3 regions of the Colwellia sp. SU-HH01172 genome follow, and region 3 is predicted to be linked to each of the others. Evidence: predicted binding sites of a transcription regulator. Region 3 holds the regulator's gene; each other region holds the start of a gene.
The links. The regulator LexA, encoded in region 3, represses DNA repair genes until DNA is damaged. The targets are predictions, from matches to a motif close to TACTGTATNNNNATACAGTA.
Positions count from the first base shown of each region.

Region 1: the regulator LexA is predicted to act here: its motif matches at 1,051-1,070, upstream of dinB (DNA polymerase IV).
Region 2: the regulator LexA is predicted to act here: its motif matches at 1,317-1,336, upstream of ruvA (Holliday junction branch migration protein RuvA).

Region 1 covers NZ_BAAJMB010000005.1:98,474-100,753, reverse strand. Annotated here, with positions in the region: gene dinB (DNA polymerase IV) at 1-1,007, opposite strand, end outside; gene AC27JP_RS14050 (hypothetical protein) at 1,367-1,696, shown strand; gene AC27JP_RS14045 (HupE/UreJ family protein) at 1,720-2,274, shown strand.
Region 2 covers NZ_BAAJMB010000005.1:342,807-345,086, reverse strand. Annotated here, with positions in the region: gene ruvB (Holliday junction branch migration DNA helicase RuvB) at 1-562, opposite strand, end outside; gene ruvA (Holliday junction branch migration protein RuvA) at 657-1,274, opposite strand; gene ruvC (crossover junction endodeoxyribonuclease RuvC) at 1,395-1,922, opposite strand; gene aspS (aspartate--tRNA ligase) at 2,058-2,280, opposite strand, start outside.
Region 3 covers NZ_BAAJMB010000006.1:277,578-279,857, reverse strand. Annotated here, with positions in the region: gene AC27JP_RS16435 (HlyD family secretion protein) at 1-323, shown strand, start outside; gene lexA (transcriptional repressor LexA) at 529-1,143, shown strand; gene coxB (cytochrome c oxidase subunit II) at 1,740-2,280, shown strand, end outside.

The DNA.
Region 1 (2,280 bases), on a different contig from region 3:
GAAAAACCTAAAGAAAGCCCGATTAAGCGCACTTTTCTATTGTCAGAACGGGTCATAGCTCGTTGCAACAATTCAATAAAAACATCTTCTCGACATTCGCTAGACTGCACATCAACCGTGGTTTGTTGAAAGTCAGCAAACTTAATTTTCACGGTTTGCTTGGCAATACTGCGATCAGAATGTTTTTCTAAGCGCAGTAGCAGTTTGCTAAATAAGTTATTGAGTATTTGGCGACATTGCGCAATTGAGTCAATATCCTCTGCAAGCGTGGTCTCAATGGCTAATGATTTTCGCACTCTTTCTGTTTCAAGCGCCCTTTGGTCTATGCCAAAACTTCGCATATATAATGAATTAGCAAACTTACCAACAATAGTATGTAGCTTTGCCACTGAACTCGCCCTAACATCTGCACAAGTTTCAAACCCCGCCGCTAACAGCTTTTCACCGGTTTTAGGGCCAATTCCTGGAATTTTTCTCAGTGGCAATTCAGCAACAAAATTATCGACTTGATCAGGGGGAATAACACATTGCCCGTTAGGTTTGTTTTCATCGCTGGCAATTTTTGCTAAAAACTTGTTTGGTGCAACCCCTGCAGAAGCCGTGATACCTAATTCCTGAAATATCTCAGCACGAATTTTTTCAGCAATTAACGTCGCACTGCCAGCACAATGTTCAGAGTCTGTCACATCAAGAAAAGCTTCATCTAAAGATAGTGGCTCAATAATATCGGTATAACGCAGAAATATAGCTCTAATTTGTTGAGAGACTTGCTGGTAAACCGACATGCGGCCATCGATAATAATTAAGTCAGGACACAAGGCTTTGGCTCGACTATTAGGCATAGCAGAGCGAACACCAAACTCGCGTGCTTTATAGTTGCAAGTACACAATACACCGCGGGCACTATTGCCGCCAACAGCTATTGGAATATCACGTAACGCTGGGTTGTCACGCATTTCAACGGCAGCATAAAAACAATCCATATCAACATGAATAATTTTTCTCACCTTATTAGCTGCCAGTGCCACTATTTTATACCTTCAAAACAAAAGCTGTATATAAAAACAGTATATCATTTTTTTTGTTAGGCACAAGTTCGCAGCCAAATAGCAACGCTATTATGATATTCAGTGTAATTTATTTTACTGAGCTAATTAAATTTTGATCCAAAGTAATCGGTTTTATTGGAGAAAAGTTAAAGAGATATTGATATGAAAATTGGATGCCAACCTTTATGTAAGACATCCAACTGACAGTAACCGTAGATATATTACACCTCTTAAAGAAATACCTTGATATTAAGGGAGATGATAGTGATGTCATTAAGGCTTTAAAGCAGCTGTCTTTTCGTCAACAAAAACAGCTTTTGGATAAACTCCATAAAGAGTTATCTCAACAAACTTTAATGCATTTTTCTAATGCAAAGCAGAATGAAGAACAGCACATTAACGATTTTACTGGCTTATCACTAAGTCAATTAAAACAAATTCTCTCTACTGATGATAAAACCATCAACACACAAGCTGAAATAGCTACCAGCGGCCAGATTCCTCAAGGCATGACCTCAGAGAGTGTTCGCTTCCCTGCTCTGCTCTCAGAAGTACATTTAACCGTTGTCAGACCGCAACATCAGTTAGTATCAAAAAACAAATCCAGTGTAGCTTTCAAATTAGCGATCTTACTAACGAGCCAATAAGCCATTTTGCGCAGTCTTTTAAAGTGATAAAAGATTATATCGTGCAAGGTTTTATTCATATTCTACCGCGCGGTCTTGACCATATCCTCTTTGTGGTCGCATTATTTTTATTTGCCAAAACCTTTTCAAACCTACTTTGGCAAGTTTCCGCGTTTACACTAGCTCACACTATTACCTTAGCATTAGGTATTTATGGCCTAGTGCAACTGCCAAGTTCAATTGTTGAACCACTAATAGCCCTGTCTATTTTGTACATCGCCTTAGAAAATTGCTATCGTGCTAAATCTAACACTAAAAGTCATATGCGCATGCCGGTGATATTTGCCTTTGGTTTATTGCATGGATTAGGTTTTGCCTCAGTATTAAGTGATGTTGGCCTGCCAAAAAGCCAATATGTTTTAAGCTTAATATCATTTAACCTTGGTGTTGAGTTAGGACAACTCAGCGTAATTTTGATTGCTTTTATCTGTTTAGCGCCGGTAATGAAAAAGCCTTGGTATCATGCAAGGTTGGTAAAAGCACTCAATATAGCAATTGCCATTATGGCAGCGTATTGGTTAATTGAGCGAGTGTTATAATCCAAA
Region 2 (2,280 bases), on a different contig from region 3:
CTTTGGTACTATAAAACTCTAATCGCTGTACAATACCAAAACGATCACGCAATGGTGATGTTAATGCGCCAGCGCGTGTAGTCGCACCAATTAAGGTAAAAGGCGGTAAATCAAGTTTGATGGAACGAGCTGCAGGTCCTTCTCCAATCATAATATCAAGTTGATAATCTTCCATTGCCGGATAGAGTATTTCTTCAACAACAGGACTTAAGCGGTGAATTTCATCAATAAACAAGACATCATTTTCTTCAAGATTTGTCAGTAATGCCGCTAAATCACCAGCTTTTTCTAGCACGGGTCCAGAAGTAGTTCGAATACTAACACCCATTTCATTGGCAACAATATTAGCTAATGTGGTTTTACCTAAACCCGGTGGACCAAAAATAAGTAAGTGATCAAGTGGCTCTTCACGTTTCAATGCCGCGGCAATGAAAATTTCCATTTGTGACTTTACATGCTCCTGACCAGTATAATCAGACAACATTTTTGGTCTGATAGCTCTATCAACCGTTTCGTCTTCGCGGCTTGCTACAGGCTCAATTAATCGATCAGCTTCTATCATGGTTTACTCTTTGGACAATCATACTTTGGAAAGTTACGCTTTATATTTAAATATTGCTCACAGTTCATTCTAAAAATAATGCATAAGTAAATACTTATAACATCGCCTTTAGGGCATCTCGAATTAAATCTTCGCTACTTTTTTCAGCACTAAATATTGCTTTAACAGCTTTATCAGCTTGCTGTTGACTATACCCTAAAGACACTAACGCGTTAATAGCATCACCTTTAGAATCATTAACAAAAGCATTTTCTTGTTTAACATCCATTGGCATCATATGAGATAAAGCATCGCTGCTATCAGTTTGCCAATCTTTTAATCTATCACGCATTTCAACCAATAAACGCTCGGCCGTTTTTTTACCAACACCTGGAATTTTCACTATGGTTGTTAGGTCGTCATGAATAACACAACTGACAAATTGCTCTGCCGACATTCCTGACAGTATCGCTAATGCTAACTTGGGCCCTACGCCGTTAACCTTGATTAACAGTCGAAATAACTTACGCTCAACCTTATTGGCAAAACCATACAGTAACTGTGCGTCTTCTCGCACGACAAAGTGAGTATATAGTGTAGCTTCCTGATTTAGCTCAGGTAGCGCATAAATACTAGTCATTGGCATGGTCACTTCGTAGCCAATACCATGACATTCAATTAAAATTTCAGGAGCTGTTTTTTCAATTAAAATACCGCGTAAACGTCCTATCACTGCAGAAACCTTTGACTTAGAGAGATAATGTCGCCACCATACCACTAGATATTTATACAGTAAAGTTTATCGAAGATATTTTTATAACAATATCTGCAACCCGCCTAGATATAAATACTGCTAACGTAAACGTCCACGCACGGTTTTACTGGCTTGACCTGACATTTTAGTAATGGAATCGTGACTGTGGGCATGGCACAAAGCGACGGCTAATGCATCTGCGGCATCGGCCTGCGGTGTCCCTGGCAGCTTTAGAATAGTTTTCACCATATGTTGCACTTGCGCTTTATCGGCGGCGCCTGTGCCAACAACTGACTGCTTTATTTGTCTCGCGGAATATTCAGCTATACTAAGGCCGGTATTGGTTGCCGCAACAATAGCTGCACCTCGTGCTTGCCCCAACTTTAATGCTCCGCCAGGGTTTACGCCCATAAACACTTGTTCAATGGCAAACATATCCGGTTGAAATTGCAAAATAAGTTCACTAACGCCAGCAAATATGGTTTGTAGTCGAAGCGCTAAATCATCACCAGCAGCAATGGCTTTAATACAGCCGCTGCCTAAATAGGTAAAATTTCGACCATTTTGTTTAATAACACCGTAGCCCGTTAGCCGAGATCCGGGATCTATCCCTAAAATTATGCTCACAAATAGTTTGCCTTTTAAATGCCTGAAATAATTCTAATGAAAAAAAACGCACCGATAAAGCTAATAGAGCATTTATAGGTGCGTTTTTATTTCTCTGCTATCAGCTAGTTGCTGATATGCATGTTTTTCAAAAGATTATTCTGCTTGTTCGTCTGCTGCTGGCTCTTCTTGCAAGCGGGTAATACCTAGCTCAGTTAGCTGCGCTGGATTTGCTTGGCCTGGCGCATTGGTTAATGGACATGCCGCAGTCGTTGTTTTCGGGAATGCCATCACATCGCGAATTGAACTTGCCCCGGTCATCAGCATCACTAAACGGTCTAAACCAAATGCTAAACCTGCATGTGGTGGCGCACCATAC
Region 3 (2,280 bases):
CAGGGCTAGACGCAGAAGTGATTTTAGACAGCGTTCCTGGCCACGTCTTTAAAGGCAAACTGGTTCAGCTATTGCCTGCAATGTCAGAAGGTGAATTTCAAGTTAATGGCCAGCTAATTTCTGCTAATAGACTTGCTGCGCATGGTTTTGCTATTGGTCTTATTGAGCTAGAAGAAGACTTGTCGGATTATGGCTTACCTTTTGGTATTCAAGGTAAAGCTGTGGTGATAAATCATGATAGCGACCCGCTACATGTTTCTTTAATGAGACGGATTCTACTGCGAATGATGGGTTGGATTAATTATGTATACCCTATTAAGTAAAATGTAAGTTATTAGAGTAGCTACTAATATGGGGTCGTTTCAACCTAGCGATCACTACATTTATTGCCTATTCTATTATCAAAGCCTTTCTTGTTATATTGTTTATTTGTTCATCATTAATTCTTGCGTTTATTTACAGCCTGTATACAATGACAGTGATACTGTTTAAAAGTACAGGCTACCATAAGTTGCTTAAGGAAAAAATATGCGCCCTTTAACACCCAGACAACAGCAGATATTTGATCTGATCCGAGAAAAAATTTCTGATACAGGTATGCCACCAACACGAGCAGAAATTGCTGATTTTTTTGGTTTTAAATCAGCCAATGCCGCCGAAGAACATTTAAAAGCGTTAGCAAAAAAAGGTTATATTGAAATGTTACCAGGCACCTCCCGCGGTATTCGTTTAGCGGAAGAGTTTGTTGAGGAAGATGGTCTCCCCTTAATTGGTCGCGTCGCTGCTGGTGAACCAATACTTGCTCAAGAGCATGTTGAAGATCATTATAAAATTGACGGTAGTTTATTTCATCCTGTCGCTGATTATCTGCTACGTGTTAACGGCGAAAGTATGAAAGATATTGGTATCTTGGATGGTGACTTATTAGCGGTTCATCAAACAACTGACGTGAAAAATGGCCAAGTAATTGTTGCTCGAGTTGAAGATGATGTTACGGTTAAGCGCTTTAAACGTGAAGGTAACGTGGTTTATTTACATGCAGAAAATGAAGATTTTGAACCGATCGAAGTTGATTTAACTAGTCAACATTTTAATGTTGAAGGGATCGCTGTTGGCGTTATTCGTGCAGCTGATTGGATGTAAATTCTATTTTATCTCCTACTATCAAGGTTAACTTTTGTTTTATTATTGTGCAGGTTTCTAAAGGTGCTTATGTTTTAAACCTGCGCTTTCCCTTCTTTAAGTTTGTTTCCTTTCTTTAAGGTTTGTTTTTTAAGAATAATTATCATTCTTACTCCTGAAACGCTCAAATAGATTGTTTTTTATACGATTCTGATGTGAAGCTTTTATTAAATTTTCGGTATGATGATCACATGCTGAATAAAAATTAAACATATCTCTAAAGCCTTTAAAAATGCACAAAAAGCCCGGTTTAGGGTTATTACTCTATTGTATTTATTAACTTTTATTTTTTATGCTTTTTAAATTTTAAATTGACCCAGATCAAGTTTTAAGTAATTCTAGTCTAGAAAACGTACAAATATAACAATAGGGCGTATTTGACGACTGTTCAATATTACGCCACTTAAATAATAATAAATGTATGAGCAAAATCACTGGTTTATCACGATAAAAATATGATTAATTAGTTGTTTTGCCTTAAAGGGTGAAGGAGATGTCGAGTGAAAAGACGTAACCTAGGTTTGCTGTTGCTAGGGGGCTTGTTGTCTAGTTCAGTTATGGCAGATATGCCGCTGAACTTGACCAAAGGTGTTACGGAGGTTAGTAGAGATGTATATGACTTACATATGCTAGTGCTCTATATCTGTACTGCTATTGGTGTTGTGGTCTTTGGTGCAATGTTTTGGTCTATGGTATTTCACCGTAAATCAAAAGGTGTTAAACCAGCAACATTTCATGAAAGCACAAAAGTTGAAATTCTTTGGACGGCAATTCCAGTCGTAATTCTAATCGCTATGGCAGTGCCTGCCACTTATACGCTCATTGATATGGAAAATAATGATGATGCGGATCTGACAGTGCAAATTACCGGCTCTCAATGGAAGTGGCACTATAAATACTTCGATCAAGATATTGAATTCTATTCAGTACTTTCTACTCCTCGCGAACAATATGAAAATCAAAATGGCAGTTCAGCAGAAAAAGGTGAAAACTACCTGCTAGAAGTTGATCGTCCTTTGGTTATTCCTACCAATAAAAAAGTACGTTTTGTTATTACCTCGGATGACGTTATTCACGCTTGGTGGGTACCTGCATTTG